2 regions of the Rhizobium sp. CG4 genome follow, and region 1 is predicted to be linked to the other one. Evidence: riboswitches for the same ligand, from Rfam matches in the RefSeq annotation. Region 1 holds a riboswitch; the other holds the start of a gene.
What was found. A riboswitch is a leader RNA that binds a small molecule or an ion and turns the genes downstream of it on or off. The one in region 1 is predicted to bind thiamine pyrophosphate.

Region 1 (6,044 bases):
ATGCCGGTGACGGTTGTCGAAACAATAGCCTGTTCCGGCAGGGAGCTGCCAAATGAAATGGCCAGATAGGCGGCAACCAGAAATGCATGGGCAAGCGGTGCCGCCAGCAATAAACCTGCCCCTGCGATCAGTGCCAGATAGAGACTGGCCGGAAATGATGTTTCGATAAGAACCAGCGGAACAGCGGTATAGAACATAGTTGCTAAAATTAGTGCAGCAAGGCCTGTCCGCCATTGCCCGGCTGCCAGCCAGCGAAGCAACATCATGATCAACAACAATGCGCCGCCGATGCCTATAAAACCGAAACGAATCCATTCCGGTAGACCAAGTGTGGGTGAGTAGCCGCCAAGCATCGTGCTTATGTTGACAGCGCCAAAGGTCAGGACAAACGCTGCCATGACACTGATGCTGTCAGCCGCTATGCGTGTCAGTGCACGCCCTCTTTCGGGCAACACGCGGACCAGTACATCAAAACGCATTGCCAATGCCCCGGTGACACTGAGCGGGGCAGCAAGCGCAATGAGGGCGATATGCAGCCAGATGCCAAAATCTTCGACGCCGACAATACCGGTATGGAAAAAATAGCGCATGCCGGCAGTGGCAAGAACAGTGACCAGCATGATGGCAAGGACGACAACAGCAAGTGCGCCGAGCATTGCTTCGATGGCGTCGCTGAGACGCTGTGCAACATGCCTGATGTTATCGTCTCGCCAGACCATATTTACCACCAGCCGTGGAAATGGTGTACGGGTCCACGACCGTGCCCAATTGAAAGGCCGACACCCGCTTGCAGTGCCTTGTGCAGATAGTCCTTCGACTGCTCCACCGCATCGGTCAGTGAATATCCTTTGGCGAGATGCGCGGTGATTGCGGCGGCCAGCGTGCATCCGGTGCCGTGATCATTGTTGGTGTCGATGCGCGGTGCGGACAAGACTTGGATTTCGTTTCCATCGAACAGAAGATCGGTGCTGTCAGGGCCGTCACCGTGTCCACCCTTGATCAGCACGGCGCGTGCCCCTGCTTTCAGGATGACGTCTGCCTGGCGCGCCATCTCACTCTGGTTTGCAGCGATGGGCAGATCCGTCAACAGCGCTGCTTCTGGCAGATTGGGCGTGACGACGGCTGCAAGCGGGACAAGTTCTTGCTTCAGTGTCTCGATCGCTTCCTGTTGTAAAAGCCGGTCGCCGGAGGTTGCAACCATCACCGGATCGAGAACCACGCTGCGTTTGTAGTGGCGCAGTCGCTCTGCAATGGCCAAAATTGTCTCCGACCGGGACACCATGCCGATCTTGACTGCATCGACATCGAGGTCGGAAAAAATGGCATCCATCTGCGCGACGATTAAGGGTACGGAAATGTCTTCAACAGCCGTCACGCCCCTGGTGTTCTGCGCGGTGATTGCGGTCAGTACACTGGCGGCATAAGTACCAAGCGCTGAAAATGTCTTGATATCAGCCTGAATGCCGGCCCCGCCGCCGCTATCGGAACCTGCAATGGTCAAAGCAATGGCGGTCATGGGCGTTTCTCCGAGAGTGCCGCATCCACCGCGTCACGGAAGCTGCGTGTCGCCTCAGCAATGTCATTGGCTCTGAAAATCGCGGAGATAACCGCGATGCCATCGGCACCGGCCGCGACGACCTCTGGTGTTCTTGCCAAATCGATGCCAGCAATGGCGCCGACCGGTAGTTCGGGTCGCTGCTGACGCAGTGCTGTCCGCAACGCACTGAAACCATCAATGCCGACTGGAAGGTCAGGATTGATTTTCGATACTGTTTCGAACACGCCGCCAATGCAGACATAGTCGACAGGCGCCGCTGCGGCGCGTGCCGCGTCCTTGGCATTTTTGACGGTAAGTCCGATAATCGCCTTGCTACTCAAAAGGCTCCGTGCTGTCTCCGCATCCATGTCGTCCGCACCCAGATGCACCCCATCTGCACCAGCCGCCAGCGCGACATCAACGCGGTCGTTGATGACAAGCGGGACGCCGCTTGTTTTGAGCGCGGCTATAATTTCCTTGGCCCTTTCGATCATCGAACGGGTGGATGCCGTCTTGTCGCGGTATTGAATCAGTGTTGCGCCGTTTTCGGCCGCGATACGGGCGAGTTCCGGCAGCGGGGCGATATCGATCAGGGAGCCATCGACCAACGCGTTCAGGCGATAATCAACCTTCGTCATGTTCTATCCTTGCATGGGAAATGATGTCCTGACGGCCAATGGCCGACAGCATGTCGAGAAATGCCGGCTCGAATGTGCCGGGACCGTTGGCGTAGACCGCGGCCTGCTCTGCAGAAATTCCCGTCACACACAGGGCCGCACTGGCCGCCAGCAGCGCGTCTGGCTCTACCGCTAGGAACGCGGCGATTATGCCGCCGGAAAGGCAGCCTGTTCCGGTCACTTTCGCCATCCATGGATGACCGTTGGAAATACGGACCGATCGATTTGCGAGAGACAAATGGTCTTGCGGACCGGTTTGAATTCGCAAGCTGTTGCCTGTGTCGTCAAACAGCGCCATTTCAGCCGCATTGCCACGGATGATGGTCGGCGAATGTTGCAGAAGGTCCCTTGCAAACGCCAGTCGCGACGGAGAGTAGTCGCAGTGGACGGGGTCAACGATCCAAGGTTTGCCATGCGCATTGGCCACCTGCACAGCAAGCAGGATAACCTTGCGACGCTCCGCATCCAGCGTGCCGAGATTAATGGTCAACGCATCGGCTTTGAGAACAAAACTTTCGATTTCCTCCATCGACGATGTCATCGAAGGAATGGCATCGACCGCCGTAATGCCATCGGCAGTGAATTTCTGCACGACGGTGTTCATCAGGCAATGGACGCGAGGGCGGCTTTGCCGCACCCGCTCGAGCACATCGGCTGCCTTTTCAGCTGATATTGTATGGGCCGTGCTCATTGCAATTCCACCGCAAGGTCTTCAACGGCAGGCGCCTGTTTCACCAGTTCCATGTCCTGCATGAACTGGCCGAAACGTTCGTAACGAGCGCGATCCAGTGCCGAGGGGCGTTTGGCAAAACGCGGCAGGGTGTCGATGAATGCCTGGTGGTTCAGGTCGTCATTGAGGCTGGGGTAGGCTTTGATGAACAGTTCCCAAGCTTCCTGCGGGTGGTTTGTGAGGAAGATCGAGGCTTGTTCGACGGCATCAAGGAAACGCGGCAAGCGACTGTCCGAGACCAGATCCTTATTGGTGATGAAGATCAGTTCGTCATAAGCGGGAACACCATGCTCCTCAGGGAAAAAGGAATAACCTTCGTGACCTGCGAGCTTCATCTGGGTCAGTTCAAAATTGCGGAAGCCGCCAAGTGTCGCATCGACCTTGCCGCTGATCAGCGAAGGTGACAGCGAGAAGTTGACGTTGATAAGCTCAACATCGTCACGGCTGACACCTTCCTTCTCAAGCATGCGCTTCAGCATGGCATCTTCGAAACCGGATACAGAAAAACCGATCTTTTTGCCCTTAAGGTCCTTCAGGCTTTTGATCGGCCCATCAGCCAGAACCGTCACGGTGTTAAGCGGTGTCTCGACAAGTGTTCCAAACCGCAGGATCGGCAAACCGGCAGCGTTGTCGAGATAGAGGTTTGGTTGATAATGCACGCCAATGTCGGCCTGTTTGACGGCGACCAGACGCGGAACGGAAGATGGATCGGCTGGTGGTACCAGCTCGACTTCCAATCCTTCAGCTTTGAAGATGCCGCGTTCAGCGGCGATGACCATCGGCGCGTGATCGGGATTGACGAACCACTCCAGCATCACCGTCAGCTTGTCGGCGGCATGTGTCACGGATGCGGGAAGGATCGTCGCAAGTGCGATGGAAAGAGAAAGGGCAAGTTTCTTCATCAGGCGTGTTTCCTTGAGGAATTAAGAAATGGCAGGGAATGTTCAGTCTCGACCGCCCATGGGGTGAGCCCAGTGGTGAGGCGGTCGATTAAAAGGCGAGAAAGCACGGTCAGAACCGCAAGAATGGCCATGGCTGCAAAAACTGTATCGGTTTGCATACGGGCATTGGCCTGCACCATGACAAAACCAAGCCCTGAGGACGCGCCGACCCATTCGCCGATGACGGCACCAAGGGGTGCGAGCGGCGCTGCGACCCGCAGGCCCGAAATCAGTCCCGGCAGGGCAAGGGGCACCCGTAACCGCAGCAGGATTTGCCAGTGTGTTGCCTGCGTGAGCGCTGCGGCATCCAGGATCGCTCTTTCCGTGCGTTGTAGGCCGTCATTGAAGGCAGAGGCGACAGGAAAGAAGATGATCAGCGTCGTCATCGCTACCTTCGAGGCCATGCCGAAACCGAGCCACAGCACGAGGATGGGAGCAAGGACAAACACGGGAAATGCCTGCAGGATCAGCAGGGTTGGCCAGACCAGCTTTCCAAGTCTCGGAAATGCGGCTGTTGCGAAAGCTGTCCCAACGCCAAACCCTGTGCCCAATACAAGGCCAACCACCATTTCAGTCAGGGTGATCAGGCTGTTTTCGAGCAAGTAGATAGGCTGCCGTGACAACGCCGAAACGACGTCATAGGGCGAGGGCAGAATGTAATGCGCAGGGGCAAACAGCCACGTGCCAACCTGCCAGCCAACGACCAGCAACAGCACGCCGCAAACGGCGGATGAGACACGCATTTCGGTTTATACGAAACGATAAACCAAATGAGGGGGATGGCCGCGAACGGCACCTATAGCAATCTTGAATGTCATCTACGATCTCCAGACTTGTGACAATCACGGAGATCCAGGCAAGCGGAGAAGAGAAAAGGGGGCTTTATGCCGCTGTTTCCGTTCCTACGCCGGTACGACCCGGATCAGGTTCAAGGGTCCGGCTCACCGCCATCTCAGCATCGTAGGATGCCCCCCTCGGAATAGGTGCAAATTGTCGCGTTTTTGCCCTGCTGTCAATGAGATTGCTACTTGTACATGAAAACTGTCGAACATACTGTTTTTAAGGCGTTTTTTTATAACGCTTGGACTGGTTGTAACCGAAAGTTATACAAGTTTTTAATAAATTTCTTTCTATAATGATGTTGAACGACACCTTCCGGGGCTGCATGACGCTTGTTGTTTGAGCTTTTAGTCGAAGCATAGTTTTCCCACAAAAATCGATGTCGGAATGCCGCAGCCTGCGGCACAGTATTCCGCTTGTCCTTTCGTTCTAGGAAGTCCAACATGTTGAAAAACCTCAGCATCAAGTGGAAGATACTTTCCACCTTGTTCATGCTCGGCTTGGTTTCGTTTGGTGGTTTTACATTCATTACCGCCAAGTTCAGTGATGCAAACACCAGCTACCTTGGCTTTATCGACAAGGAAGCAACCTCCGCCATGATGAGCGCCCGTGCCGCTTCCGGTATCTGGACATCGGTTGTCTGGGCAGAGCGTATGCTGCAAATGGATGCTCAGCATCCTGGCCTGCCGGAGATGCGCGAACGCTTCGCCTCCAACTTCAAGCTTGCCAAGGATCGACTGGCCGCCGTGCCGGCGTCGGTTCCGAGCCGCAAGGACGACATCGAGAAGTTGCTGGCTTCGACCAACGAACTGCAAACCATGTATGAAAAAATGCTGCAGCTGCATTTCGGCGGCAATGGCGCAGAACTACCAGCCATGCAGTCAAAGCTGGAAACACTGTTGAAACAGGTTTCGGATCAGGCCGGTGCCAACAACACCGCACTGTCGCAGCTTTTGGACAATGGCAGCAAGTCGCTTTCCGCATCGATCGGCTCGACGATTACACAGAGCTTCATCTTTATGTGTGTTGGCTTGGTGGCGGCCGTTTGTTTTGCGATTTACGTCGCTCACGCCGGTATCACTGCACCGATGGTTCGTTTGCGCGAACGCATGCAGACACTGGCCAGTGGCGATGTGAAGTCTGAAATTGACGGCCTCGACCGCAAGGACGAAATTGGCAACATGGCGGCCGCAGTGGCCGTGTTCCGCGACAACGCCATTGAACGTGGTCGCCTGTCCCGTCAAGCTGATGAAGATCGCGTCAGCACCGAGAATGAGCGCGCTGAACGCGAGCAGCAGAAGGTCCTGGAAGCCGCAGAA
Region 2 (6,044 bases), on a different contig from region 1:
TGCCGGCCTTGCTATTATGGAAATCGTCATCTTGTCAGTCAGTTCCTATGCCCCTGATGTTACGCACTGCTAGTTTATTGTGCGAATACTGTCCATCAATGGACACAAATTGTCACGCCTTGTGGTGTGCTATTATCGATGACGAATCTTTTCAATATTCTTGACCATCTTGCATGGCTCATCAGGCAACCAAAGTAAATTAGCAAATAGACGATCAAATAAACTCAATCCCCTGTTGAAGCCGTACTAAGCCGATTGCCACTTGCCCGCGTCGAAATTGTGGCGAACGGCGTGTGCCGCAGCTATCCCTTCAGGAACGTACGAATTTGGGGGATGTTCCCGTTCTCGGAAAAAATCTCCGGTGTGCCCTGGAACAGGATTTTCCCCTTATCCATGAACACGACATGTTTGGCCAACTGTTGTACTTCCTCGGGTTTGTGGGTGACCAGCAATACAGTGTTGCCGGTTTCCTGATGCAAACTGGACAGCAATTCAGCCATCCCGGCGCGCAAACCGGGATCAAGAGCGGCAAAGGGCTCATCCAGCAACATAACCGAGCGGTGGCGCACCAGAGCCCGTGCCATGGCAACGCGTTGCCGTTCTCCACCCGACAGATTTGGCGGCAGACGCTTTTCAAAGCCCGCAAGACCGACACGCTGCAGGGCATTTGAAACGGACTGCCGCTCTTGCGCGGAAAGTTTCAGCGAAGGATTGATGCCGAGCGCTATATTGGTGAACACATCAAGGTGCGAAAACAGGTTGTTGTCCTGAAAGATCACCGAGACCGGTCGCTCGGCCGGGGCTAGGTGTGTGACGACCTGCCCGTCAATCATGATGGTGCCGGCATCTGGTGTTTCAAAACCAGCGACCAGATTCAACAGGGTTGATTTCCCTGAGCCGGATGGGCCGGTAATTGCCGTGATCGTGCCCTGCGGCAAGTGGCAATCAAAGGAAAACTCCTGCGATCCAAGTTTCAGCGCTACATCATTAAAACGAATGCCGGAAGGAGCGGTTTCAGTCATTGGTTTTGCTCCTTGCGGGTTTGTGCGGTGCCTGCGCCACCCATGGCCAATATCAGGCAGATCACACCCAGGATCAGCGCATAACCATCGGCGTCATTGGTGCGATAGCTGCCCATATTGCTGTAAACCAGCCAAGGCAGCGTGATAAAGTTCTGCGAGCCGAACAGGGCGATTGCGCCAAGATCGCCAAGTGACAGCGCCATTGCAAAGCTGAAGGCCGTTGCCAGGGGTTTACGCAGGATTGGCCAATGGAGGTAACGCAATCTGGCAAAACCATGCATGCCGAGACTGGCTGACAGTCTTCCAGTTCGCGCCTGGTGGGTCTGGAACGCCGGTTCAAGTACCCGCATAACGAAGGGCAACGCCATCAGCATGTTGATGCAGGCAACCAGCGCCGGTGCAAACAGCGTGATGTCGCCAAGCGGCCGTAACAGCAGGAACCAGCCACTCCCCAGCACCACTGGTGGCACCAGCAGCACCATGGATGCGCCACCGGACATCGTGGAGGCCATAAGACGTAGTGTCAGGTTTGCCTTGCGGTTGCCACGGATCGTCGAGCGCGCGTTGATGAGGGCGACGGAAATGCCAATGGCAATACTGGCTGAAACCAGCGCAATGGACAGGCTGGTTCCGGCTGCCCGCCAGAACACATCGGCCGCCAACAGGCGCGATAAGTCGGCGGTCGAGCCGGATATGGCGATACTAAGCATGGGTGCCACCATAAAAACCACAGCGGCGATAATTAGAATACCGTCGCGCAGCCGTACCTGAAGCCGTTTTCCATCATAGCGCTGGATTGCTCGGCCGTGGCTCAAACCCTCGTCGTCAGGTCTGGGCAGCCAGCTTAATAAGGCGAGCAACAACCCGGTCATGACGATTTGCAGAGTAGCAAGAGCAATGGCGCGTGGAGGATCGAAATCAAAGCGCAGCGATTGATAGATCGCCACTTCAAGCGTTGTCGCCGCAGGCCCGCCGCCCAACATCAGCACAAGGGTGAAACTGGTGGCGCAAAGCATAAAAATCAGCCCGGCGACACTGGGAACCAGTTTTATCAGCGCCGGCCATTCAATGAACCGGAAAATGGACCAGGATGGCATGCCAAGGCTTGCCGCCATACGCCAATATTCACCGGGAATACGCTCCAGCCCGGCCAGCAGCAAACGGGTAGCAAGCGGCAGGTTAAAGAAGACATGTGCCAGCAGAATTCCTGACAGGCCGTAAATGCTGAACGGTTGTTCAACACCGAGTGATGTCAGTGTGGTGTTCAGGAAGCCCTGTCTTCCCCAGATGGCAATAAGGCCAAGCGCACCGACGATAACCGGTAGCCCCATGGGAACGGCCATAAGGCGGATAATCCAGATACGACCGGGAAACGCAGTTTGTCTTGCCAAAGCCAGTGCGACAGGCAGCGCAAAAAGGATCGATAGTCCGGTCGATAACGTTGCTTGATAGAGGGTGAAGCGCAGGATACGCCAGGTGTAGGTACCGAACAGCTCATCGCTTGCAGCACCTGCATCAAAAGACAGAAGGGCAAATGTGCCAAGGCCAATGAATGCGAGAACAGCGGCAAAAGCCGCCATTCCCGTGCCTATCGATTGCCGTTGTTCGGCCTTTGAAATCATGGCGCTGGCCCGAATTTCCGATTTGCAAAGGTTAGTTGATGCTCATGGCTGTCAGCCACTCATCAATCCATGCCTTGCGGTTCTTGGCCACTTCCTCAGGTGACATCAGGAATGTCTTGGTGGGAACAACAAGTTTGGAAAACGCCTCGGGCAGCGGTGCGCTGGTTGCCGCAGCCGGCATCATCCAGTTATTTTCCGGTATGGCGTCTTGGAAACCTGGTGTCAGCATGAAGGAGAGGAATGACTTGGCAAGGTCTTTCTCTGGGGCATTTTTCAACAGGCCGGCCACCTCGATCTGAATGTAATGACCTTCCGCGAAGCTGGCTGCCTGATAGCGGTCTGTGTTTTCTGCGACCATGTGGTAGGCAGGTGAGGTCGTGTAGGACAGCACCATTGGCACTTCTCCCTTGGTGAACAGGCCATAGGCTTCAGACCAGCCCGGCGTGACCGTCAAAATACGGGTCTTGAGCTTTGCCCAGGCTTCCGGTGCCTGATCACCATAAACGGACTTCACCCACAGGAGCAGGCCAAGGCCGGGGGTAGAGGTGCGCGGGTCCTGAATTGCAATCTTCTGGGAAGGATCACCTTCGACCAGATCCTTCAGGCTCTGTGGCGGGTTCTTGATGGTCTGGGTGTCATAGATGATGGCGAAGTGGCCGTAGTCGTAGGGAACAAAGATATCATCCTTGAAGTCGCCTGGAATCTTGGCAGCTGACGTATCGATGCCGCTTGCCTCGAACAGGCCGGTTTCCTTGGCTTCAGCAACAAGGTTGGTGTCGAGCCCCAGAACGACATCGGCGTTGGATGTTTCACCTTCCATCTTGAGGCGCGTCAAAAGCGCAACGCCATCGGCAACACCGACAAAATTGACAGTGCACTGGCAATTTTTCTCAAAGGCTTCCTTGACCTTGGGGCCAGGACCCCACTCGGACACGAAGCTTTCATAGGTGTAGACCGTCAGTGTCTTGTCGGCTGCAAATGCTGCGCCAGGCACGGCAAATGCCACAAGTACCAAGGCCTTGGCAATCAGGGAATTGTTCAAAATGCTGCGCATCCGCGCCTCCTCTTTCATATGTTGAACGGGAATAGGGCGCTGATAATGAGCCGTCTAATCCCTCCGCCGGTGTTAACCGGATCAGGTTCTTCGGGTTGGCGGAAGCCTCTCAGCCTTGTCGGTAAAGACAAAGCACCCCGTTAGAGCAAGGCAAGGTGTAATGTTACTGTCATCACTTGGCAAGATAGCAGTCATGGCAACAGTCGGTGTTTGGTCCGATGGTTTCAGGACTGCCCGGACATATGGACCAGTTCCCAGACATGGCCGTCGGGATCCTGAAAACTTCCGGCATACATGAAGCCATGGTCCTGAATCGGTTTCCATTCGCGGCCGCCGGATGACAATGCTGTCGCAATCATCCTGTCGATGTCTTCGCGGCTTTCTGCCGTCAGGCAGGTCAACACTTCGGTCGTGCGGGTGGCGTCGGCAATATCGCCGTTGATGAAATCACGGAAACGCTCCTCCTGAAGCAACATGACGAAGATGTTCTGCTCCACGATCATGCACAGCGTCCTCTCGTCCGAATATTCGGGATTGAAGCTGAAGCCGAGTGCGGTGAAGAAAGCTTTTGTCGTTTCGATATTGCGAACAGGCAGATTGACGAAAATCATACGCATTTTCTGAACTCCTCCATCTTTGCCAAGGAAAACGTAAAATCGCTTCCCTGTCAAAGACGGATGAAGAACAGAGGTTCCGGTATGGTGGAAGGAATTTTAGCCTTCCAGTTCCTCGCGCAGCATTTCAAGCTCTAGCCACTCTTCTTCCATCGTGATCAGCTTGTGTCGCAGCTTTTCCATTTCGTCGGCAAGCTTGCCAAAAGCTGTGGGGTCTTTGGTGAAGAGGTTGGGATCGGCCATCTTTTCTTCGCGCTTGGCGATTTCGATCTGGGCCTTTTCCATTTCCTTGGGCAGGTTTTCCAGAGCGAACTTCTGCTTGAAGGACAATTTACCTTTGGCCTTTGGTGCATCATCCGACGCAGTTGAAGAGGAGGTGCTTCTTGCCTTTTCCTGCTTTTCCGCCTTGCGCTTTTCCTCGGCCGCGCCCTTGCGCTGCGCCATCATGTCGGAATAACCGCCGGCATATTCGATCCAGCGGCCATCTGGCGCATCGGGATTGGCCGGCGCAATGGTCGAGGTCACTGTTCTGTCGAGGAAGTCGCGGTCATGGCTGACGAGAATGACGGTGCCGACAAATCCGGCGACCACTTCCTGCAACAGATCAAGCGTCTCAATATCGAGGTCGTTGGTGGGTTCGTCGAGAATGAGGAGGTTGGTCGGGCGGGCGAGAATACGCGCCAGCATCAAACGAGCACGTTCACCACCGGAGAGATTCCTGATCGGTGTGCGGGCCTGTTCCGGCTGGAACAGAAAATCCTTCATATAGCCGGTCACGTGCTTCAGTTCGCCATTGACCAGCAGGTTTTCACCACGTCCGTCGGTCAGATAGTGCGCCAGCGTGTCATTCGGGTTCAGTTCTTCACGCTTCTGATCGAGCGTGGCGATGTCGAGATTGGTGCCAAGTTTGACCGTGCCGCTATCTGGTTGCAGCTGTCCGGTCAGCATTTTCAAAAGCGTGGTCTTGCCTGCTCCGTTTGGCCCAACCAGACCAATACAGTCGCCACGATGCACGCGCAGTGAGAAGGGTGCCACGATGGTGCGATCACCATAGGACTTGGTAATGCTGTCGGCCTCGATCACCAGTTTGCCGGATTCACGGGCATCAACAGCTGTGGTCTGCACGGAACCTTGCGGTCCCTTGTGGCCACGATGTTGAGCGCGCATCGCCTGAAGTTCGCCGACGCGGCGCATATTGCGTTTGCGACGGGCGGTTACGCCATAGCGCATCCAGTGTTCTTCGCGCTCAATCGCCTTGCCGAGTTTGTGCTGCTCGAGTTCTTCCTCTTCCAGCACCTTGTCGCGCCATTCCTCGAAATGGGCAAAGCCGCGGCTGAGACGACGCGAGGTGCCGCGATCGAGCCATACAGTTGCATTAGAAACTTTTTCAAGGAAACGACGGTCGTGCGAAATCAGAACCAGTGCACTGCGGCTTTTCTGCAGTTCCTCTTCCAGCCATTCGATTGTCGGCAGATCCAGATGGTTGGTCGGCTCGTCCAGCATCAGGATGTCGGGTTCAGGTGCCATGACGCGAGCGAGCGCCGCACGGCGGGCTTCGCCGCCGGAGAGACTATTAGGATTCTCCTGCCCCGTCAGGCCAAGGTGGTTAAGCAGATATGTAACCCGATAAGGATCATCGCCCGGTCCAAGCCCTTCTTCGGCATAGGCCTGTACGGTGTCGTAACCACTAAAATCCGGTGCCTGCTCAAGATAACGGATGGTTGAGGAGGGG

Region 2: it holds a riboswitch for thiamine pyrophosphate, as region 1 does, so the genes downstream of both, thiB (thiamine ABC transporter substrate binding subunit) here and HGO37_RS22325 (ABC transporter permease) in region 1, are expected to answer to the same signal.

The regions. Positions count from the first base shown of each region.
Region 1 is NZ_JABAEG010000009.1:211,324-217,367, forward strand. Features, by position in the region: gene HGO37_RS22300 (TRAP transporter large permease) at 1-719, opposite strand, end outside; gene thiD (bifunctional hydroxymethylpyrimidine kinase/phosphomethylpyrimidine kinase) at 722-1,516, opposite strand; gene thiE (thiamine phosphate synthase) at 1,513-2,175, opposite strand; gene HGO37_RS22315 (hydroxyethylthiazole kinase) at 2,162-2,905, opposite strand; gene HGO37_RS22320 (ABC transporter substrate-binding protein) at 2,902-3,846, opposite strand; gene HGO37_RS22325 (ABC transporter permease) at 3,846-4,628, opposite strand; TPP riboswitch at 4,768-4,870, opposite strand; gene HGO37_RS22330 (methyl-accepting chemotaxis protein) at 5,169-6,044, shown strand, end outside.
Region 2 is NZ_JABAEG010000005.1:136,791-142,834, forward strand. Features, by position in the region: gene HGO37_RS16045 (M48 family metalloprotease) at 1-30, opposite strand, end outside; gene thiQ (thiamine ABC transporter ATP-binding protein) at 303-1,022, opposite strand; gene thiP (thiamine/thiamine pyrophosphate ABC transporter permease ThiP) at 1,019-2,644, opposite strand; gene thiB (thiamine ABC transporter substrate binding subunit) at 2,676-3,698, opposite strand; TPP riboswitch at 3,740-3,848, opposite strand; gene HGO37_RS16065 (VOC family protein) at 3,923-4,315, opposite strand; gene HGO37_RS16070 (ABC-F family ATP-binding cassette domain-containing protein) at 4,412-6,044, opposite strand, start outside.